3 regions of the Candidatus Chlorohelix allophototropha genome follow, and region 3 is predicted to be linked to each of the others. Evidence: riboswitches for the same ligand, from Rfam matches in the RefSeq annotation. Region 3 holds a riboswitch; each other region holds the start of a gene.
What was found. Region 3 has a riboswitch for S-adenosylmethionine ahead of OZ401_RS04865 (cysteine desulfurase family protein). Riboswitches for the same ligand answer to the same signal wherever they lie in the genome.
Positions count from the first base shown of each region.

Region 1: another riboswitch for S-adenosylmethionine. It lies ahead of metH (methionine synthase); the one in region 3 lies ahead of OZ401_RS04865 (cysteine desulfurase family protein).
Region 2: another riboswitch for S-adenosylmethionine. It lies ahead of thrC (threonine synthase); the one in region 3 lies ahead of OZ401_RS04865 (cysteine desulfurase family protein).

Region 1 covers NZ_CP128399.1:639,318-647,377, reverse strand. The annotation lists gene OZ401_RS02810 (IS5 family transposase) at 1-622, shown strand, start outside; gene OZ401_RS02805 (hypothetical protein) at 1,130-1,357, shown strand; gene OZ401_RS02800 (IS4 family transposase) at 1,665-2,756, opposite strand; SAM riboswitch class I at 2,971-3,070, shown strand; gene metH (methionine synthase) at 3,147-6,737, shown strand; gene OZ401_RS02790 (VOC family protein) at 6,831-7,265, shown strand; gene OZ401_RS02785 (hypothetical protein) at 7,344-7,601, opposite strand; gene OZ401_RS02780 (Nmad3 family putative nucleotide modification protein) at 7,700-8,060, shown strand, end outside.
Region 2 covers NZ_CP128399.1:714,143-722,202, forward strand. The annotation lists gene OZ401_RS03115 (GMC family oxidoreductase N-terminal domain-containing protein) at 1-1,140, opposite strand, end outside; gene OZ401_RS03120 (DinB family protein) at 1,337-1,813, shown strand; gene OZ401_RS03125 (gluconeogenesis factor YvcK family protein) at 1,825-2,811, shown strand; gene OZ401_RS03130 (flavin reductase family protein) at 2,872-3,357, opposite strand; tRNA gene OZ401_RS03135 (tRNA-Sec) at 3,385-3,477, opposite strand; SAM riboswitch class I at 3,957-4,075, shown strand; gene thrC (threonine synthase) at 4,317-5,591, shown strand; gene selD (selenide, water dikinase SelD) at 5,697-6,767, shown strand; gene OZ401_RS03150 (cation diffusion facilitator family transporter) at 6,929-7,828, shown strand; gene OZ401_RS03155 (DEAD/DEAH box helicase family protein) at 7,881-8,060, opposite strand, start outside.
Region 3 covers NZ_CP128399.1:1,151,676-1,159,735, reverse strand. The annotation lists gene OZ401_RS04895 (magnesium chelatase subunit H) at 1-658, opposite strand, end outside; gene OZ401_RS04890 (SPFH domain-containing protein) at 1,398-2,315, shown strand; gene OZ401_RS04885 (hypothetical protein) at 2,312-2,863, shown strand; gene OZ401_RS04880 (SDR family NAD(P)-dependent oxidoreductase) at 2,938-3,804, opposite strand; gene OZ401_RS04875 (copper resistance CopC family protein) at 4,226-4,813, shown strand; gene OZ401_RS04870 (hypothetical protein) at 4,895-5,671, shown strand; gene OZ401_RS04865 (cysteine desulfurase family protein) at 5,736-6,896, opposite strand; SAM riboswitch class I at 7,039-7,163, opposite strand; gene ygiD (4,5-DOPA-extradiol-dioxygenase) at 7,297-8,060, opposite strand, start outside.

The sequences.
Region 1 (8,060 bases), 510 kb from region 3:
ACAAGAGTTTCCTCATTGGAAAACAGTCTATCACTACTACCGTCTGTGGCGCTGGAACGGTCTTTGGCAACGTATTTACGAGGCACTACACCAAAAAGTGCGAGTTAAGGCAGGACGAAATCCCCAACCCAGCGCTGGTATCATCGATAGCCAGTCAGTAAAAACCACCGAAGTTGGAGGAATACGGGGTTACGATGCAGGAAAAAAGGTGAATGGGCGCAAGCGGCACCTGCTGGTGGACACCTTGGGCTTTCCGATCGTGGTCAAAGTACAAGCTGCGAATATACAAGATCGAGATGGGGCAATAGAAGTGCTGGCCACTGCTGAGAATAAATGCCGTACCCTGAAGTTGGTATGGGCGGATGGAGGTTACAGCGGAAAGTTGGTAGAGTGGGTGGCTGGAATGTTCGATTTTGAACTGGAAATAGTCAAACGCACCGACGATATTAAAGGTTTTAAGGTACAACCGCGTCGTTGGGTAGTAGAACGGACGCATGCCTGGATCGGGCGGAACCGACGAATGGCGAAAGAGTATGAGCGTTTACCACAGCATTCGGAAGCCAATATTTACATTTCTATGATCCGTTTGGCTCTCAAAAGGCTTTCTAAACTTTCGCCTTGATCTAGTTTTAAGAATGGCTCTAAGTGTGTTAAGGTTCATACGAGTAGTGTCCTTTCTCAATTAGAACATTACTCGTCTGGGCAAGTTGTGCCAACACTGCTTGCCCTTTGGTTTATCTAAACGTCAAAAATAGTATTAAAAGGCTAGAATTGCGCTTCACTCAGAAATTTACCATAGGTAAAATTGATGGGCAAATAAAAATCCAATGGTAACCGCATAAATAGTATCCATACCATTTTAAGTACAGCCGCACCGCGAAAAAAGAACTACCCAAATTATGACACATTTTCCCATCATTAAAATTCAACAACTTCCATAATTTTGCGAATAAGTGTATAATGCACCTATATTATTAGGTGATTTATAGGTGATCTATATATAAGTGTAAAATCCTAATAATAAATAGCATTTCTTTAGCAAGGGAGCTAATTCAAACTCTTTCTTTGCTGATTACCAGAAAGCTTGGCTATATCGGTTTCAGAGATATGGTCAATGGAGGTACAAAATATGAATAAAAATAAGATCGAGCCTTTGAGTGGCAAAGAGTCTCGAAATGAGTTACTAGAGCGAGAACAGAAATATCTCGAAGCCTTATATAAGATAGAAAAAGAATATCAGGAAAAACGGATTGCATTACATCGTGCAATTACCGAAGTCCAAGATGTGCTAGAAGAAATTCCTAATGAACAATATGAGGCTCCGGTAAGATTCTGGATGTACTCAAAAGTTTCCTAAATCTTTACCCTCTTTAATCCTCTATACTTGCTTTACAATGGCTGCGCCCAGACTCCTTAACCTTTGGGCGCAAAGCATTGTTTTACCTCAGCGGCTATTACGGTAGAGAAGAGCGAGGGTTTAAGTTGTAAAGGTTTTGGAAACCGATTTTTTTACCACCGCTTTCGGTCAAAACACAGCCTTGCAAAATCTGTAAGTTTCAAGTGGGTTCAGTTCTTTAAACTGGTAATTTACCACTTTCGTACCGAGCCTAATTTGTAGCCAAATTCCTATAAAAACCTTTTTGCAAATTTGCTACCGTACACAATTAGAAATCCTCTAAAAGAAAAGGGATAAAGGCGACTGGTAAGGGTAAATGTTCATTCAAAAAATGCTCAAGCAGGTTCAAACCTAAATTGAACAGGCTCAAATCCAGTCGTTCGGTGCGATGAATGACCCGGTTCCAGCCTTCAGCTAAAGCTATCGTACCCAGATGTACAATCCAAAGATAAGCCAGACAAGCCGCTAACAATAACCTTTCTAGCCGTTTAGGGTCATCCAAATGGCTCTTGTCCAGCCGAAACCCTCGGCTCTTGCTATCGGAAAAGAAGGTTTCAATCCTAAACCTCTTTTTGTAGTACCGGATTGCTTCCTGGGCTAGAGCCAAATTACTCACCAGATAAAGTGGCTCACGGTAAGGCTTTTGCCAGACCGCTATGACCAGTACTGGTCCGTACTCGTGTTTGCTGAATGCTACGCCGCTCTGACTCACTACCTGACCAGGCTGAACCCCTAACTTACTGATGGCATAATGAGCTTGTTCATCCAACCAGACCTGGCTATTTTTAGCAGTACGACAGACATACTGCCAACCGTAATAATCTAACCGTCTTAACAAACGACAGCCATCGAATTCACCATCACCCAAAAAGACTACTTGGCTACCAGACGGAACCAACGAGTGAACTTGCTTTAACAATCTGATGTGCAAAGCTTGAGCTAAATGTCCCTTTTTAGCCTTAACCACCAACCAACCCAAAGGTAAAGCCCGCCCCTGATATACTACACTGATTACTAAGCCCATTCCACCAGCACCAACCTGACTGCCATCTATCACCAGTACCAGTGGACAATGACACAGGCTACTCAGCAATTGTTTGGCGAAAGGAGCATACACCACTTTTTGGTTAAAGTTATCATTTTTGAGCAATCGGCGCATTCGGATGATGCGGCTTTCCCGTTTAGTTTTATCTGGCACTTTGGCGGCGATATTAGGCAACGCACTATGCCGACTACCTACAATCCCACTGATCACCATCGCTAGAATTGTTAAATATTGTAATTCGCGCCCCTGCGCTTGTGGGTGGAGTTGCAACAATTGCTGTTTTATGGCACGATGTCGGCGAAGGTTGTCACTCATTTTGGTATCCTTTTGCTTTCTACTTTGGTCGGTAAGAAAACTACAGTTTACCACTCTGCCTCAACCTTCTCCTCCTTTTCCTCTCCTTTATATCTGTACGGTAGCAAATTTGCAAAAGGTAATTCCTGTGGTGCAACAGCCCTGTTCAGCCCGGTTTGACCCTGATTAACGAGTATGTTAGTATGGTTTTGATAGGAAAAATAGCAAATATCTTGCACTATCAAGAAGAGGGGAGTGAACTGGCACGTTGAACCTCTAGCAACCTGTCGCCACTGGCAAGGTGCTAAATCCAGCCCGGTAGGGAAAGATAGAAGCCCGTGTAATAGCGCGGGAACTTGTAAACCTTCCGGTATGTACGGAGGGTTTTTTTGCGATTAGGAGGATAAGGGATTGAGCAACCAGATTTTTAATCCATTCGGCAGCCCGGAAAAGTATCAGGCTTCCAGCTTTATGCGGGAACTGGAAAAGCGCGTGTTGGTTTACGATGGCGCGATGGGTACACAATTGATGGAACGCAACTTGACCGTCGATGATTACGGTGGGGAGCAGTATCACGGTTGCAATGAATATCTGGTCTTAACCCGCCCTGATGTTATTGAAGAAATCCATTCCGCTTACTTCGCAGCAGGCGCAGATGTAGTCGAATCCGATAGTTTCACGGGTAGTCGCCTCAAACTGGACGAGTACAAACTCGGTCATCTGACTTATGAGATTAATTTCACCGCCACTCAGATTGCACGCCGAGTCGCCGACCGTTTTACCGCTGCCGACCCTTCACGTCCCCGCTTCGTTGCCGGAAGTATCGGACCTACCGGACTCCTGCCTTCCTCAGAAGACCCGGTGCTTGGCAACATCACCTTTGATCAGCTTAAAGAGACTTACGCCGAACAGAGCAAAGCGCTCATCGAAGGCGGCGCTGATGTGCTGCTAATCGAAACCTCACAGGATATTCTGGAAGTTAAAGCAGCAATTTTCGGGATTCGTGAAGCGATTATCCAAACCGGAAAATGGGTGCCGATTCAAGCGCAGGTTTCGGTGTTGGACGGTAACGGGCGAATGTTGTTAGGTACAGATATTGCCGCCGTTATGGTTACGCTAGAGAGTTTACGCGCCGATATTATCGGGCTTAATTGCGCCGTTGGTCCCGACCTGATGCGCGAACCGATGCGCTACCTAAGCGAACATAGCAAGGTTAAGCTTAGTTGCCTACCTAACGCCGGATTGCCGATTAATGAAAGAGGGCGCACCGTTTACCCGCTTCAGGCTGTACCTATGGCAGAAATCCTGAAAGAATTTGTAGAAGAACTGGGAATTAACATCGTCGGGACTTGCTGCGGCTCTACCCCTGAATACACCGCCGAACTCGCAAAACAGGTGTGGGGACATGAAAAGCCTGTGCGTACACTTCAAGCTGAAGCGCTGGTTTCGAGCGGTATTCGCGCTACCTCATTACTCCAAGACCCGCCACCAATGCTGGTAGGCGAACGGGTGAACAGCACCGGCAGCAAGAAGGTGCGGCAACTGCTGTTGGCAGATGATTACGATGGGTTGATGACCATTGCCCGCGAACAGGTGGAGGGTGGCGCACATACGCTAGACGTACAGGTGGCATTGACCGAGCGCACCGATGAAGCGGAACAGATGCGCCGTACCGTCAAGAAACTTTCTACCGCCATCGAAGCCCCGCTGGTAATCGACTCAACTGAAGCGGATGTAATTGAAGCTGCCCTGAAAGCTGCGCCCGGTCGCTGTATCATTAACTCTATAAATATGGAGCGAGGCACTGAGCGTATCGAAGCGATTATGCCGTTGGTGCGCGATCATGGCGCTGCCGTTATTGCGCTTACCATTGACGAAGAGGGCATGGCGCATACCGCCGAGCGAAAATTTGAGATTGCCACACGCATACGCCAGATCGTACATGAAAATTACGACCTACCGGATAACGCCCTTATTTTCGATTTGCTGACCTTCCCGCTTACTACCGGACAAGAAGACTTGCGAGAAGATGCCTATCAGACGCTGCTTGGTATCAAACGCCTAAAAGAGGCGTACCCGGAAGTTTTGACTATTCTGGGGGTTAGCAACGTTTCGTTCGGGGTGGCTCAAAGGGCGCGTGCAGTGCTTAACTCGATGTTCCTGCACCACGCAGTACAATACGGGCTAGATATGGCGATTGTAAATCCTAGCCACATTACCCCCTACGCTGAAATCCCGGACGAGCAGCGCAAACTGTGCGATGACCTGATTTTCAATCACGATCAGGATGCCTTGCCCCGCTTTATCGAATTTTTCGAGAAGAATACCAGCGCCGGGGTCAAAGCCGAAGCGGAAGACGCAACCGCAGGTATGTCGGTGGCTGAGAAGTTGCATTACCAGATTCTGCACCGCAAGAAAGAAGGCATTGAAGCGCTGGTAGATGCCGAGGTGGAAAACCGGGGCGCAGTGCCGGTACTCAACGAGGTGTTGCTGCCTGCCATGAAAGAGGTTGGCGACAAGTTTGGCGCGGGCGAACTCATTCTGCCTTTCGTGCTGCAAAGCGCCGAAGTGATGAAAAAAGCGGTGGCGTGGCTTGAACAATACTTAGAAAAGAAAGAAGGCTATACCAAAGGTAAGGTGGTAATTGCTACCGTCTTTGGCGATGTGCATGACATCGGCAAGAGCCTGGTGAATACCATTCTCACCAACAACGGCTACACCGTGTACGATTTAGGCAAGCAAGTTCCGGTCAATACTATCATCGAGAAAGCGGTGGAAGTGGGCGCGGATGCCATCGGTCTTTCCGCCTTGTTGGTCAGTACCAGCAAGCAAATGCCGCTGTGTGTGCAGGAATTACAACGGCGCGGTTTGGATTTCCCCGTCCTCATTGGTGGAGCCGCCATCAATCGGGCTTTTGGATATCGCACCAATTTTGTCAATAACAATCCTGAAACGCCCTACACGCCCGGTGTCTTTTACTGTAAAGACGCTTTTGAAGGCTTGTCGGTTATAGACAAACTCACCGATAAAGCTGCCAGCGCCCAATTTAAAAACCAGTTGTTGGTAGAGGCGCATGCATCGATTGTGAAAGAGCATGAACGAGATGCCCGCGTAGCACAAACACATGCCCGGCTAGAAGCGGAAGCAGCTACCAAAGCAGCCTTGAACGGTAGCATTCGTCCTAGTGGCGTTGAAGACCTTAAGCACTTACCCGAACCACCCTTCTGGGGTTACTGCACCCTTAAGCAATTGCCTTTAGAGCAGCTTTTTGACTTGCTGGATAAAAACACCCTGTTCCGATTGCATTGGGGCGGCGGTAGCAGCAAAAAAAAGCTTGAGGGTGGCTATGAAACGCTGGTAAAGGATGAGTTCGAGCCGTTGTTGGCGGAACTACGCGAGTCGGCAGAGCGCGAAGGCTTCCTTGCTCCCAAGGCGATTTACGGCTACTTCCCATGTCGCACCGAAGGCGAAGAAGTAGTAATTTATGACCCTGAGAATCGGGAACGCGAACTGACCCGCTTCAGTTTCCCACGTCAACCCGGTGGCGAAAAGCTGTGTCTTGCCGACTATTTTGCCACTAGCCAAACCGCCGCCGGCAAATACGATGTAATACCCTTACAGGTAGTTACCGCCGGGCAAGTTGCGGGCGAATATTGCGACCGACTCAACAAGCAAGGCGATTATAGTCGCGCCTACTTTGTGCATGGGCTTGCCAGCAGCATAGCGGAAGCTGCCGCAGAGTATCTCAACCGACAGATTATCGCGGAATTAGGGTTGCACGAAGGACAAGGCAAACGCTATAGCTGGGGATATCCTGCTTGCCCAGATCTGGAAGACCAGCAAAAGTTGTTCCAACTGATGCCCATCACCAGCGAAATTGGGGTGAGCATTACCGAAGCGCACCAACTTGACCCTGAGCAAAGCACAGCCGCGCTGGTGGTACACCACACCTCCGCCAAATACTACTCCACCCTAGATCGCGAATCGGTTTCCCGCCTGTAGTAAAATAGTAATAGAGGATGCTGGATTAATAATTATCCGGCATCCCCTACTCAACAAACATGATAACCTCTTTTAGCAGGAGTAGTATTTCCTATGGCAATAGGTTTTCAGGTTACTTTTGATTGTAGCAACCCGGACAAGTTAGCTCATTTTTGGGCGGATGCCCTTCATTACAAAATTCCCAACCCACCGTCCGGTTTTAATACATGGAATGAATTTCTCAAAGCGCGAAACATTCCTGAAAGTGAGTGGGATAGCAAATCCGCGATTGAAGACCCGGAGGGCAAAGGCTCGCGTATTTTCTTCCAAAAAGTACCGGAGCCTAAAATCGTTAAAAATCGAGTGCATCTGGACTTGAATGTGAGTGGGGGCTTTTCGACTCCGCTTCAAGATCGGATTGATCGGGTTAAAGCAGAAACAGCGCGCCTGATTACGCATGGCGCAAAATTACAGCGCGAAATGCAAACCCAAGATGAATACTGGATTGTTTTGACCGACCCGGAAGGCAACGAGTTCTGTGTACACTAGCAAGCAGACAGAATGAGAGCGGGAAAGATTACCATAAAAATACGAGGCGTACTGCTCAGAATACGCCCCTGCCTGAATTTATCGGCTAATGGTGCGGTTAGGTCCGCGCAGCAGGTAACCCAGGCCGAATAGCAGTAAGCCAAGAACCGCCCACCATATGTCAAATTGCCAAATCAGGAACAATAAGCCAAGTACAACGGTAGCAGCGCCGGTGAAAAGCGGCGCCAACTTCTCCGCCGATTTAAACCCAATGTTAAAACGACCCCATGCGTTGTAAACGCCAAACGCGCCGATTACAATAAGTGCAATTCCTGCTACAAAACTCAGTATGCCCATTTTTCATTCTCCTTTTCACTACCAAAATAGCCAAGTTCAGGAATATATACTAAAATGCGCCCGGAAAGTTTCTTTTTATTTTAAGCCAAACCACAAAAATGTCATTAATTCATGCGAATCAACCCTTGCCACGCATTTTTCTGGCTAATGTAGGGGTGAATGCCAGCCATATCAATCTCGGTTTGCAAAGCCCACGTTTCCCAGACGGGCGTTTTGAGTTTATACCCATTCCAGAGCTAAAAGAATTCCAACAAGCATCCGGCTTTGTGCGATATAACCAACTTCAATGCTGGAACGAAACAAATGAATCGTTGGCGCGTTATATACCTATAAACCGGGCAGATTTAGCGGTACATGCCGACCCTGATTTTACCGCGCTGACTTACGGCGATGAATGTGGGCGAACCCCTCGCGCCGCCGCTCTCAAGCAAGCGCAACCCGGCGATATACTGGTATTTC
Region 2 (8,060 bases), 440 kb from region 3:
ACGCCCTTTTTCGGTCAAGATTATATCGGCGGTGCAGTTCACGATAAAACGCGCGCCGTGTTGGTTGGCATCTTCTAGCCAAGTAATCAAGGTGCTTTGTTTTGCTCCGTTCTGGCAACCGTAAATGCAATAGCCGCAATCGTCTTCTTGGCTACATCCTCGCACATTGCGGGGCATTAAATCTTTATGCCAGCCGAGCTTTTCCAGACCTCGATGTAGTACCGTATCACGCCCGCTCAAGCGGTTATACTTGGTAGATATACCGAGTTTATCATGTACAGCCCGGTTGCTTTGTTCGTATTCGGGCGTGTCAAATACCTTAAAGCCGGAAAGGCTATCCCACTCACGGCGCACAGCTTCGGGCGTGGCAAAACTGGTGGTGTAATTGATTACAGTGCCACCCCCCAAACAACTACCAGATAGGATTGCCACCCCCTGATCACGAGTAGCAGTCTTACCGCCATCAAGATAAAGCTTACCTAGTAGCTCGCTCTCCACCTGATTGAAATCGGCTTCGTTGTAATAACCGCCCTTTTCCAACACTATTACATCTAGTCCGGCTTTAGCCAGTTCTCCAGCAACTACGCCACCACCTGCGCCACTACCTACCACCACCACATCGCAACTCAGGAGAGTATGTCGCGAAATCTCAACAGGCTTAATGGTTTTGGGTTTTTCGGGGGGAGGGAAGAGTGCGCCGGGATAGCCGATTATTTCCCAGGTGGGGTTGGGGCGTTCTCCAAACTGCGGTGTACCGAAAAATCCGGTAGCCGTGAGCGCTTTGAACACTTTGAAGCCACTCCGAAGCGCAGAAACCTTATGGGTTGCCAGTTTGAACAGATATTGTTCTCGCTGTAAAGGATTCATGTTGCTAAAAGAGCGGACAGTTCCGGCAATTGCAATATTAGCCACTTGGTTGTCAATTAACTTTAGAAACAGGCGTATTTGGGTTAGGTCTTCGGGGTTGGGCAATTGCTCAAGCGTTTCGATTACCAGATCGGCTACTTTTAAATCGTCCGCTCCAAAATATAACGGAGACCCGGCTTCAGCTTCATTTTTGAAAGAGGGTATGAGCGTATTGCACAGGGCTTCAATGGTGCGCCGCTCCTTTGCATTGAAAATAGGTTTATGGATGACCATTTTTGAAAATCCCTGTAAGGTATTCTATTGATTTAACTACACTTAGATTCGTGGTGATTTCTACTAATTCATTTTAGCATACTCGGTATTATAAAGAGATTTTAATTCTTTTTGAACGGTTGCCTCTAATCAAGCTGAATGTTATATTAAAGTTACCTAAAACAATACCTATTAACCAAGTTGAGGGATTGCTGGAATGATTGAGGAATTGGCAAACTATTTCGATATAATACAAACCCGTTTTGATTCGATTGCAGATACACTTTCCGAAATTGGAGACGATGTTGATCAGCTAAACTGGATGCCGGTTGGGAATGAGCAGCCGAGCATTTTTAGGCTGGTAGCATTTATTGCCCTTAATGCGGATTACTGGATTGGGCATTTAATAGGTGGGCGCGGTGAACCGGCTGGGTTCGATAGTGCGTTGGACGAGGCAAGTGGTACAAACCCTGATGTATTAAGGCAATTATTGAGTAGTGCGCTGGAAACGGTTCGTGAAGTTTTTGAAGACATCAAACCCAATAAAATGAACCGAATGATTGAATACGCAGATGAGATCTTCACCCCACGTCAATGCATAATACAAGTAATAGATCAGGCAGCAGCGCGCTACGGCGAGATAGAAGTTATAAGACGCTGGTATTCTTTTGCAAACCCTGATTATCTCTCTTAAAGGACAAAAAAATGAACGAGAAAACTACCCGTGGTAGTAGTAAAAGGTTAAAGATCATAGTCATTGGCGGTGGCACAGGGGTTTCTACGGTATTGGGCGCGTTAAAGAAAGTAAGCGATGTAACTGCCATCGTTAGTACGATGGATAGTGGGGGTAGTAGCGGTCGTTTAAGGGACGAACACGGTATTTTACCGCCCGGTGATATCCTCAAGTGCATTTCCGAACTGTTGCCGGATGATCTACGCAGCACCAAGTGGCGGGATATCCTGAATTATCGTTTTCGCAAGGGGAAGGGTTTGGAAGGGCATAGCCTCGGCAACCTTTTACTAGCAGCTGCTTATGACTGGGAGGGTGGCACAAACTTTGGCATAGATGCGGTTTCGTGGTTGTTGAACTTGCAAGGACGGGTGTTGCCAGTCACACTAAACGATGTGCAATTGATTGCCAAGCTTTCAGATGGTTCCGATATAGAGGGCGAAACAAAAATTGATTTGCGCAAAGATGACTTGTATCGCCGTATTGAATATATTTACACCTCACGCCGCGCCCAGATTTATAAACCTGCGCTCGAAGCCATTCAGAAAGCCGATAAAGTTGTCATCGGACCGGGTAGTCTTTTTACCAGCGTCCTGCCCAATTTTCTGGTAGAGGGTTTGCCGGAAGCGCTAGCAGAGACAACCGCGCAAAAAATTTATGTGTGCAATCTTGTAACCGACCCTTCTGAAACCGATGGTTATAAAGCCAGCGACTTCATTGATAAGGTGAACGAATATTGCCAAGAGGGTGAATTAATGGATCATATGATTGTAAATACTGGTCCGATCAGCGAGGTTGCCCGTCGTATGTACGAGACTGAGCGTAAATTCCCGGTGGAACTCGATATGGCAGATTGCGAGAAAAAGGTTAAAAAGGGAGTGATCACTGGCTCGTATTGCAAAGGGAAGACGATTTTGCGGCACGATAGTGCGCGGTTGGCTCAAACTATTTTGGAGCTTTGATTACTATCGTCAAATATCAGGAAGCGGTACATTTACAGCCGCTTCCTGATTCTAAGTTAATTACCCGCCGTAGTGCCAACCAAGCGCGGCAAGGCTGAGCGGGGTAGCGTCAGCCTTGTTTATACCAGCGTTCACAACTTTGCCGATATAAAGCTGGTGATCGCCACTCTCGATCGTATTTACCACTTCACATTCCCACCAACTAACCGCATCGGTAAATAAAGGAGCGCCTGTTTCTCCGGTAACGAATTCGAATTTATCCATTTTATTGCGATAAGGTTTTTGGGGTTTTACCATAAGGTCGATCAGGGCGCGTCCTACTTCGGAGTCCTCAACCACATTAACGCTGAAAACTCTACCCCCATCGATCAGCTTGCGCGTATGGGAGTCATTTTCAATTGCAATTGCTACCAACGGCGGGTCAAAGGAAACCTGTATGACCCAGTTGGCAGTCATTCCGTTCAATTCCTCTCCGTTCCGGCTGCCGATTATATACATCCCGTAGTTTATTTGATTGAGCGCATGGCTCTTGGCATTATCATCCATCTTATTCCTCCACATATCAGATAAAGGCGGAAGCGCATGGGAGTCGAACCCACCTGCGTCGCTCTAACGACGCACAGCAGTTTTGAAGACTGTGGCAACCACCCGGTCACAGGCGCTTCCATAATAAAAGCACTTAGAATTGTATGTATGAGGCTTGTGGCTGTCAAATGAGTATAAAATAACTAAGCGGTGAGAGGGTTAGCCTCACCGCTCTGGTTTACATTGATGAGTGAAGTGGATTTTTAATAGGGGCGTAAAACTTGCATGCTAAATTAAAATCCGGCTGAAGGGTTTAATTTCCCTCACCCGAACATAATTCTAATACACCAAATTAATAAGCACATCACTCTTAAGGATGATTTTTATTCTTGGAATGTATATTGAAAATTAATTTTTCACAATACACTGCTATTGGAGTGCTGCTGCACAGGCATTTAAAACTGCTATAATTTATATTATAGCTAGCATACAACATGTATTTTAAATGTCAAGAAATTCCTTTGCAAAATTCGAATTAACAACTCTTGACAAACTCTATAAAATACATTATCTTAATAACGCCGAGCGAGATTATCGGCTTAACAAATGAATAGTTGTTGCTCTTATCAAGAGAGGTGGAGGGATAAAGGCCCTGTGAAGCCCGGCAACCAACGCAAACCAAAAATAATGTGCGTATGGTGCCAATTCCTGCATAACAGTTAGTTGTGCAAGATAAGGGAGCTAGTAAAATTGCCTAAGCGCAATTTATCAAGAATATCTAGTTTACCCCCTTATCCAAGAGCAGATAAGCGGGTTTTTTTATACCCGTTTACTCCTATATGGTTAAGAACCGCGCAATTTTTTAAAGTTGCAGAGCCTGTTGCGTCGCTGGATTTGGATAAACATCCGAAAGCCGTTACGCTTTCTTAAAGTTTGCCCGGTTTAGAAAAACTAAATGCTCGTTATAAGGAGAGAAAAAAATGACCAGTATATTAGAAAAAAGCGAAAAACCCATTCAAAATATAGCTGTAAGCGCCGCATCGGGGTTGATATGTAAAGCTTGTGGTGCGCTGCATCCAATTTCTCCTGCGCATGTTTGCGATGAGTGTTTTGGACCACTCGAAGTAACCTACGATTTCAGCAATCTAGACCCGGTTAAATTAAAGAAACAAATTGAAGCTGGTCCGCGCGACATTTGGCGATATGCCCCTTTACTTCCGGTTCAACCGCATAGTCGTACACTGAGCGGTGTTGGTTATACTCCTTTGCAACGTGCTTGGAATCTGGCTGCTAAACTTGGAATAGATGAACTTTATATAAAAAATGATGCAGTTAATCCCACTCACTCCTTTAAAGATCGGGTTGTAGCAGTAGCGCTGGCAAAAGCGCTTGAATTTGGATTTGATACCATCGCCTGTGCCTCCACCGGAAATTTGGCAGGCGCAGTAGCGGCGGCAGGCGCACGGGCAGGCTTGAAAACTTATGTATTTGTACCTGCTTCAATTGAACCGGGCAAGATTCTGTCAGCCGCGGTTTACGGTGCGGAGATTGTATCGGTAGACGGCACTTACGACGAAGCAAACCGACTCGCCAGCCAAGTAGCAGACGAATACGGTTGGGGCTTTGTAAACATCAACTTGCGCCCTTTCTATAGTGAAGGTTCAAAAACGTTGGCTTACGAAACTGCCGAGCAATTGGGCTGGAAATTACCTGATCATGTAGTTGCGCCCATTGCCAGCGGCTCGCTCTATACCAAAATTACCAAAGGTTTCAAGGAACTCATCAGCTTGGGGTTGGTGGCTGACCAAGCGCTACCTGCTATGTCAGGAGCGCAAGCTGCCGGATGCAACCCGGTTGCCACTGCCTACTCCAATGAAGCGGGCGAAATTACCCCGGTACGAAACCCCACTACCATTGCTCATTCGCTAGCAATCGGTAGCCCTGCCGATGGTTATTACAGCTTGCAAATTGCCCGCCAGACCGGGGGGATAATCGAGCAAGTTACCGATGCAGAAATAATCGAGGCGGTTAAATTGCTGGCTTCCACCGAAGGTATCTTCACCGAACCAGCCGGTGGCGTTACGCTCGCAGTTTTGAAAAAGCTGATAAAAGAGGGCAAAATACGCCGTGATGAAAAGACCGTAGTTTACATAACTGGAAACGGTTATAAAACCCAATCCGCGCTAGAGGGCGAATATAACCTGCCACAGCCCATTACCCCGAAACTAAGCGCTTTCGAAAAACTGCTAGGCTGATTTTCAGACTCCTATATTTGCTTCTATAACTTCGGGGCATGCTATAATTTACAGTAGGTTATAGCATAACTCGAAGTTATATTAGACTTTAAAGGAGTTAGAGAAATGGCGGAGTCGCTCCCCGATAAGATAAAGTTAACCGCTCTGGCTGCATGCGCCGGTTGAGCTTCCAAAATGAGTCCAACGGCTCTGGAGCAAGTTTTGCTCCCTTTGAAAAAATACAATAACCCCAACCTATTGGTGGGTTTGGAAGCCAGCGACGATGCGGCGGTGTACCGGATTTCGTCCGATGTGGCAATTGTACAAACCGTCGATTTTTTCCCGCCGGTAGTTGACGACCCTTATTTTTATGGAGCGATTGCGGCTGCCAATGCGATGAGCGATGTGTATGCGATGGGTGGCGAGGTTACGATGGGTATAAATATCGTAGCTTTCCCCGATAATCTGCCCTTGTCTATCCTTTCAACCATTCTTCAGGGCGGGGCGGACAAAATGGCAGAAGTGGGCGCAGTTATTGCGGGTGGTCATACTGTAACCGACAAAGAACCTAAGTATGGAATCTGTGTGACGGGAGTGGTGCATCCCGACCAGATTTTTACCAAAGGGGGGGCTAAAGCGGGTGATTTTCTCTATCTGACCAAGCCGCTTGGGGTTGGCACGATTACTACCGCGCACAAGGGCGATAAGGTTGACCCGGAAGACTTGCGAATCGCTATCGAGAGCATGTTAAGGCTTAATCGGGGCGCTTCTCAAATATTGCGGCGTTTTGGAGTCGGTAAGGTACACGCCTGTACCGATATTACTGGCTTTGGCTTGCTTGGGCATGCTTCCGAAATGGCAGCCCAGAGCGCAGCGGTTGATCTGGTAATCGATTCGCAGGCTGTGCCGCTATTGCCGGGCGCGCGCCGCTATTCTAGCGAGGGCTTTATGCCGGGTGGGATGGGTAGAAATCGGGTATTTCTACAAGAAGAGACTGTACCTAAAGTAAAAGTTACCCGCAAACTTGAGCTTGACTTAGAAGATTTGTTATTTGACCCTGAGACTAGCGGCGGGTTGTTTTTTGCTTTTGATGCAAATGCCGCCGAAAAGTTGGAAACTGCTTATAAAGCGGCGGGCGAACCGTTATGGAAAATCGGCGAAGTTCAACTTGGCAGCGGTCTGGTGTTGGTAAAATAAGTAACATGTTTTTTTGAGGGCGTGGTTATTGCTATGCCCTTTCTTGTTGTCTGAAATCGGGAATAGTGTAGGCTAACTTGTGGTTTTAGCAGGCTGTGTTGCAGATGAACTTATAATGGATGGAGTGATTGTGTTTTATGAAAATGTAAGGGATCAAAATATTGGAAAATAATAAACTTAAATTTATTTATCTATCTCTAGCAACCTCTTTCGCAACTATAACCCTAAAAGCGGTTGCTTTTTTGTTGACCGGCTCGGTCAGCCTTTTGTCAGACGCGATGGAGAGCATCGTCAATGTTGTTGCCGCTTTCACTGCGCTAATTGCCTTGAAGATAGCAGCGCGTCCTCCCGATAAAACTCACCAATATGGGCATGAAAAAGCCGAATTTTTTAGCAGCGCTATTGAAGGTGGGCTAATTCTAGTAGCGGCTTTCGCAATTGTAAGCCAAGCTATTCCGCGTTTATTCAACCCGAAGGAACTTGAAAGCCTCGGTTGGGGCTTGGGGGTTTCAATGGCAGCTACCCTGCTGAACTTTATTGTGGCGCGGACTCTTATAACCGCGGGTCGCAAGCATGATAGCATTGCTTTGGAAGCCGACGGTAAGCACTTAATGACCGATGTAGTAACTTCGGTGGGGGTGGTAATTGGCTTGCTGATAGTTTTACCTACAAACTGGTTACTACTCGACCCGATTATCGCTATTCTGGTGGCATGCAACATTATTTTTGAGGGTGGCAGGCTGATAATGCGTAGCGTGGATGGCTTGATGGATAAGACTTTGCCTGAGAGCGAGATTGCACGGATTAATAAGACGATCAATGAGGTGGTGAAATCCTCGAACGGGCAGGTAAATTTCCATAATTTGCGCACTCGCAAAAGTGGCGGATTCCGTTTTGCCGAATTGCACTTGCTAACGCCGGGGAATTGGTCGGTGCTGGAAGCGCACCAATGGTCAGAAGAGATACAAGAGGCTTTAGGCAAAGAATTTAGCAATATCCGGGTTTCGATTCATGAAGAGCCGATAGAAGACCCCCGCGCTCACAGTGATTCTTGGAGCTAGTAGTAGCAGGGAATTGAGCGGTCGGTTGGTTAATGTTACTGTTTCATAGGAGTTATAGTGCGCTTGAGGTTTGATTTCCAGAATTTAAAGTTACAACACTTTTGGAGAGGCGGCGACGGCTGGAGACGCTCTCTTCGAGGGTATCGCGCACTATGATTTCATATAGAAAAGCCTTTGCCCCGCCCTGCCTACGCAAAATACGTCCCAAACGCTGGGTATATTCGGTAGAAGT
Region 3 (8,060 bases):
CTGGCGAACTGTTCAGCCAGTAAAGCATAATAACCAGATAAGCGCGTAGGTCTTGCGCCTGACCCGGAACTAGCTTGAGAACAGTGGGTAGGTGGCGCAGAACTCCCATCATACCAGAGACCACACCTTTTTTAGCTGGCTTATGATGGCGTAACTTCTGTCTGCCGCGTACCTCATCAGGGTCAAAGTCTGGCTCAACCTCTTTACCATCATCATGCTTCATCAGTTTGCGAATACCACCTACGAAGCCTGAAATTTTGCCTACCGGGCCGTTTTTCATAAACTGTAGGAAATTAGTGAACTCAAAATCACCCATACGTGTCAAAGCCATGAGGTTAGGCATTGAGTTCAGAACGATAATGGCGCGATCACGTCGCACTGGCCCATAAGTCTTGAGCAATCTTTCAAGCGTATAGACTTGCTGGGTATCTGCGCTAATCATACTCGCTAGAAATAGATCGCATTCCTTCAAATCTTGTTCAAACTGGTTCCAGTTGGTTGAACCTTCCTTCAGCATGCGTGCTGTCCAAAACTTGATTTCAATTTTTATGCCATGTTTACGCTGAACAGCCGCTGCGCCCTGCTCTACAGCACCCAGCATACTGTCTTCAGCCAGCATAAAAAGGAACTTCATAACGTCTAGCTCCCTTCTCTCGATTTCTTGCGAGATATAATTATAAATCTTTCCCTTTTATTTCTTATAATGAACCTTGAGATAACTAGCAAGTATTTAGGCTACAAACTTCTGGTAGTGCTTGGTACTTTTGAGTTGGAGATAATCAAACTAACACAATATTCATTTGTAAATATTCATTATTGACTATTTGAAATGGATTATAAAACATGTTGCACCATTAGTCAATTATGGGGTTTTAGATATAAATTCAGAGTACCAGTACGCAAGCGATAAAATATAGCGTCATTCTGTACTATAATTCATCGGGTATATGCCATTGTTCTGCGCTTCCCAACTTTTTCTTTCATCTCAGCTAATTTCCGATTATGCCGTACTTCCGGTCACCCGCTTGGTTTGCCGCACTATTCGCATTCTCCTTAATTTTTTTAGCTGCCGGGTAGAGAATAATAGATGATAGCGTTTTTCCCTGTTCAAAGTAAATAAGAAAAGTGGGTGTAAGGATCTAACACTGAGCATGTGATTACCTCACGAAAAATCTTACTTTTCGCTAGGTAGCAAAACTTTGAACAACGTTATCGCTTTTTGAAAGGCTAACATTAAAATAACATTAGAAAAAAGTGCTGTGTATCATACTTATTAATTCTCGTTTTTGTTATAACTGAATGAGCGAGTGCAATTCTTGTTATTGGTAAGTTAAGAACTCCGGTTCTTTTTTGATGCTCAACTCAACCTTGAGAAAAATTATTTCAGGAGAGGTGTTATGATGGCAGGAATTAGACAGGTTATTTCTACCCTAACCAATGATGGGCAAGAAATTATGGGTCCCGAAGTGCTACTTTGGCACTATCCGAACAACGATATTATCAACGGCTCTCTGCTTACCGTTGAAAGCAACCATTTTTGCGTATTGAAATCACGAGGTGCAATCCTAGCAGTTTATGAGACCGGTCAATATCCGGTGCAAACCCCGCAGAAAATTCTATTCGGCTCAATTCAACAAGCTTTTTACGGTGGACAGAGTCCTTGGCAATATGAAGCAATTTACATTAACCGGGCAAAGCTGGTTATTAAAACGTCGGGCTTGGCGCTTTCTCGTGAGATGGCTGAAATGGCATACGATGTGGATTATTATGTTCATGTGGCAACCCCGGATAATGCAGTGGCGCTGGTACAACATATGCCCTATCGGGGTCATATGATAAATACAATGGAAGTAAATGCCTATGCCGGACCGGTAGTCGAGCAGGCTATAAACCAGCTAATACAGGTGACACCGCTGGAACGAGTAAATGAAAAGATTCATGATTTGACTCAATTGGTTTATAGCCATCTCCAGCAATTTCTAGCCACTTATGGTATTTCCCTTGATACGGTCAAGGTTTTGGTGCGCCCAAGCGATGTGCGGATGAAAGCGCTCATTTCCTTAAAAGCCTTTGGCTTGAGTGAGCTAGATGCGGTTCGCTACTATACCGCTATGATAATGGCAGAACGTGGCACTGTTAGCGCGCCAAATATGGCAATTGGGCAACCCTTTAATATTGGGTCGGTTACGCCAGTTATGAATACCGAACGCTTTATAGCTCCACCGCAAGGCGGGATGCCGCCTATGCCCCCTCAAGCTCCACGCCCTCCCGCGGCAAACCAGCCATGGCCTCCAAATCCGGAGTTACCTAGATGAGTAACCTACAGGGAAATAACCCATTTAAGCAGCAACTTGAATTGCTAATGTTGGGTTATGGTTATAATTTCTATGACAAAAAGAATCAAGCACGTGCCGATGATTTGTTGGTACGCCAGAGAGCTACTAAATCTCTCAATGAAGCGGCAGAGCTAATTGCTAGACTTGAAATGGATTACCAGCGTCAGTACATTCCTGCGGCAACCCGCGAAAATCCTTTTCCAAACTCGGAGGCAATAAACCGCCTTAGAGATTTAACTCTCTTGCGAGAGCGTCTCAGAGAATTAGGCGCTCGGATATTGGGGATGCCTGTTCCGACTCAGGATAAAATCTGGGGTCGTATACGCGATGAGTTGCCCTTATTAAACCAACTTGTTCAATTAGATTGTCAGTTGGTGCAATTTGCCGATGAACTCAACCAGCGTATTCGCGCAATTACTGCCGATTTGTGGAATCATGCAGGGGAAGCTACAAAACTAGAGGGCGCTCTCAATAACATAGATATGCTGATTCGTTCCAGATTGCAACTCTTGCAATTGAGGTTCTAATTAGCTGAAATGGTAGAGTAAGAGTTGGCATAAGCTTATTTTGGCAACTCTTACTCTACTTGTTCTTTATAGCTCTAATTGGAAGGGCGACCTTGAGGTCTAGCAGACATGGGATTACGACCCAGTAAAATATCTTCCATCCGCATTTGGATTACCGGATTAAAGTGAGGATGGGTGAGAATATAGAATTTCTCATCCTTAATTGCCGCAAAAGTTTTATCTGCAACTTCGGAAGGAGCCATACCACCCTCAAGGGCTTTACGTCCCATTTCGTAACGTTGCACTTCCTCAGGCGCTATTTCACGGGAAGGATTTTGCCATTCTGCTGGGCGATTGCGTTCGGCATCATAAGCGCGGGTGTTTACAAAACCGGGGCAAAGCACCGATACTTTGATATGTTTATAACCTGCTACCTGTAAATCAATATAGAGCGTTTCAGATAGGGTCACAATGCCATGTTTGGTAATATTATAAGGAGCCATATAGGGCGCGGAGGTCAAACCGGAAACCGAACTGGTATTTATAATGTGTCCTCCTTGCTCTTGTTTGAGCATCAATGGAAGAAAAGCATGGATACCGTTAATAACACCCCATAAGTTAACACTTAGTACCCACTCCCAATCCGCATGGGTAAATTCCCAAATCGGTTTGTTTACCCCTACTCCGGCGTTATTAAAAAGGAAATCTACTGCGCCAAATTCTGCAATGGTTTGTGAGGCAAGGTCTAAAACCTGATCCTCTTTTGCAACATTTATGATTACAGGCAAAATGGCTTGCTCTCCAAAAGCGCGCAATTCTGTGACAGTTTGCTGCAAAGCTTGTTCTTCAAAATCTGCCAGCACTACCCTCATACCTTCTCTAACACATTTCTCTGCCAAACCTTTTCCAATACCGCTGGCAGCCCCGGTAATAACTGCCACTTTGCCTGCAAAATTCTGCATAGTTTTACCCTCCTGCATAGATCCTTATTAGAGACAAATAATCAGAATGTGCTACTAATGAGCTTGTAAGTTATAGTTCTTTTATAGCTATATGTGACAGTAAAGAGCTATTGCCAAGCCCTTATTATTAATCCAAAATTAATGATAAAGACCTATAATCTGGAAGTGCATTACATTTGTGTAGAATTAAACCATTATTGAAAATACAAGTTGTTTTTTCTACTGTAATATTTTCCCATTATGCAGTACAGCCTTTTATAAATGCAAGAAATCAGGCTACAGCAACTATAAGCCTCTATTCTTAGGGCTATATAAAATGGAAATAATTCTAGGGCTAATTCTTCCTCGTTATTGCGCTTGAGCTAAATTAGAACAACACTGAAGTATCTTTGGTAAACCGATGTACTTGAAAGGAGTCTTTATGATCGGGAAAAAAAGGCAAAGCCTTATTAAAAGAATTGGATTGGCAACAACTCTGTCACTGTTGACGCTATTCCTTCTTCAATTTAGTATAGCGTTAGCGCATTCACAGCTTAAAACCTCTAGCATTTTACCGAATGCAGTTTTAAATAGTTCTCCGGTTACCTTAACTTTAACTTTTACCGAGGACACCAGCACAGACCTAACTAAATTACAGGTACTGGACTCAACTGGTAAAGTTGTCGATAAGGGTGATCTCAAAGTTGATAAGGATACGGCTACTATTAGCTTAACAACCCTTTCGGATGGAAAATATACCGTTAAATTTCGTACTTTTACCGAGGATGATAGCGGTGTTGTAAACGGTGAGTTCAGCTTTACTGTAGCGAAAAGTGGTGCAGTTTCAGCGGGTGACGCGAATGCTGTCACGCAAACCGAAAGCTATGATACTTCTCTTACTCAACTGCCTAGCACAGGGCTTGGAATTAATAAGGATAGTTTCAGTCTACTAGCTCCTCTAGTGTTGCTTACCTCAATCCTGATTCTGGCAAGCGCTGGATTTGTAATCAATAGACAGAGAAACCGCTAACCCTGCCATGAAGTTGACATAAGTGTATGCTTGGCAGAAGCGATGTAAATCTAGAGTTTATCAAGAGGATGTGGGTTTCAGGTGAACAAATCTAATCTGGTAAAAATAAGTCTGCTAGTTTTATTGCTATTCTTGCTATTGCCGATTTTGGCTGAAACCCGAATTGCCAGCGCGCATGAAGATCGCGAGGTTAGTAGCGGAAAGTACCTATTCAGGGTAGGTTGGATTTCTGAGCCAACTTATCAGGGTATCGCTAATGGTCTTGAATTACTTATATGTCGGGGCAAATGCGATTCTAAAGGAGATGGCACTTATTCTAATGGGGAGACGGGCGCTTTTGATACCCTCAAAGCGGAGGTTATTTATGGAAGCCAGTCTATGCCGCTTACCTTATTACCGGTGCCGCGCAATCCCGGTAAATATGATGCGATTTTTATTCCTACCAAAATCGGGGATTATGCCTTTCATTTCTTCGGCTCTATCGGTCAGGACAAGATAGATGAAAAGTTTGTTTCCAGCCCAAATACTTTCGATAGTGTGCAACCCTTGACAGCCATTCAATTTCCTGACAAACCGGGCTTTAATTCTGCGGTTCAAGTTGCTACAAGTGTACCTTCGACTACTATAACTCCGGTTGCTGCTTCGGTAGCTTCTTCCGATGTTCAAGCGCTTAAGGATCAATTGCTGGCACAGCAAAAAACGGCTCAGGATGCTAAATCTGCTGCCGATAATGCCGCTTTATTTGGTATAGTAGGGCTTGTTGCAGGCGTAGTTGGCATTTTGATTGGTGTTGGCGCGATGATAATTGGTTTGCGTAGCAGGGGTAGTGCTAAACCCACTGAACCTGAAAAAGGCTGATAAGTCCTTCTGTAATTTCGAAGGGGATGCGGTTACTGCAACCCTCATCCCCTTCCCCAAGATTTTACGCGCTATAGCTTAGTACGTGGGTTTTACTGTTTGCCAACCCGATTACCTTTTCAATTACGTAATCTATTTCCTCTTCAGTGTTATATCTCCCCAACCCGAACCGTAGGCTGGTCAATCCACGTTCTTCCCCAAAACCGAGCGCAGAGATAACATGCGAAGCTTTTGCAACAGCTGCATTACAAGCGCTACCCGCTGAGATAGCAATGTCGCCCAATTGCACAATCAATTCACGACTGCTTATGCCTTTTATGCTGATATTAAGATTGTGAGGTAAGCGTTCGGTAGGATGTCCGTTCAGTTCAACACCTTCTACTGCTTTGCTGATACCTTCCCATAGGCGCTGAGTCAAATTTCGCAAGCGTGGCACTTCTGTCTCCAAATGTTCCGCGCAAATTTGAGCTGCTTCGCCAAAACCCACGATACCCGGCACATTTAATGTTCCAGAGCGTACACCCTGTTCATGCCCGCCCCCGTAAATTACCGGCTCTACCTCAACACCCGGTCTGATATATAAAGCGCCGATTCCCTTTGGTCCGTAAATTTTGTGAGCGGAAATGGAAAGGAGGTCTATATTGTATTCATCGACATTCAAGGGTAAATGCCCAACATATTGTGCGCCATCAGTATGGAACAGCACCCCATGCTCGCGCGCAATCGCGCCAATTGCTTTCAGATCGGGAATTGTGCCGATCTCGTTATTGGCAGCCATAATAGAAATTAGGATTGTGTGAGGAGTAATGGCGTTTCGTACTGCTTCAGGATCAACTCTGCCATATTGGTCAACCGGCAGAAAAGTAATATTTTTACCCAATTGCTCAAGGCGGCGGGCTGAATCTAGAATTGCTTTATGCTCTGTAACGCAGGTGATTATATGATCGCCTTTAGTAGCATATTTTTCTGCAATTCCAAAGAGCGCGATATTGTCAGATTCGGTTGCCCCGCTGGTGAAAACGATATTTTCCGCTTTTGCGCCAATAAGATTGGCTATTTGACGACGCGCTTTGTATATGGAACCCTGCACTTCATGCCCGAACAAATGGTCGCTGGCGGCATTACCGAATTTTCTTGAAAAATAAGGCAACATTGCCTCCAAAACTCGCTCGTCTACTGGGGTAGTCGCGTTATAGTCCAAATAAATCGGTAATGTTAAACTCATTTCTCGTACCCTTCCCTTTGCGAATTGATTTACTATTTTTAAAAACTGAGCTTGGGCGGGCAATAAAAAAACCCGCTTATCTGCAACTAGATAAGGGGGTTAAATCTTCTTTTGAATTACCGGTTTTAGAAACCGAAAGATTCCCTTATCTTGCGCAAACCTGTTAAATGGTTACGCCGGAATTGGCACCTTACGCATATTAGTTTTAACTTGCGTTGGTTGCCGGGCTTCACAGGGCCTTTTACCCTCCACCTCTCTGGATAAGAGCTACAATATTCTGTTATTAAGCCTTGCCTGTTAAAAGGCTAAACAAATAATAATAAGAAAAGTGAAAACTGTCAAGTTAAAAATTGTTCACCTATTTAATTGATATACTCAAGAATAACAAGTCAAGCTGATATTATGCCTCCAAGCAGACTGAACTCATCGAAAGAGAACCCATTGAAAATTGCTCTGCAAAAAAACGAAGGCTATCTGTTTCTTCTTGAAGCGCCAAAATATATAGTAGTGGTAAAAAGTGTTCGCTGGTTGGAATAGAAAGCTGCGCTGCTTTTCCCAGATTTCGAAAATTAACTATAGATTCGTGGTCGCCTTTTTCTATCAATTGTTTGATCAGAGTATCAAACTCAATTGCCCAATCGTAGGCTGTTATCTGAAAAGACAAGAAACGCAGGTTGTGTACTATATTGCCACTGCCGATTATCATAACGCCTCGGTTGCGTAAGGCTCTTAGTTCTTTGCCCAAGGCATAGTGATAGGCAGGTTCTTTGGTGCGATCCAAGCTCAATTGAACTATTGGTATATCGGCTTCAGGGTAAATTTTTGTTAGGATTGACCATGTGCCGTGATCCAAACCCCAACTTAGGTCTGGCTCAACTTTGGTGAGTTGCACTATTTCTTGAACCAATTTTGCTAGTTCAGGTGAGCCGGGAGCGGGATACTGATATTCGAAAAGTTCTTGCGGAAACCCGCCAAAGTCATGTATCGTCTCAGGCTGGGTCATTGCCGTAACCTGTGTGCCTCGCGTTTCCCAGTGGGCTGAGATGCATAGAATTGCGTGTGGTCTTGGCAAGGTTTTGCCCAATTCTTCCCAACTACGACTGAATTCGTTATCTTCAATGGCGTTCATAGGGCTGCCATGCCCTATAAAAAGGGCGGGCAGTT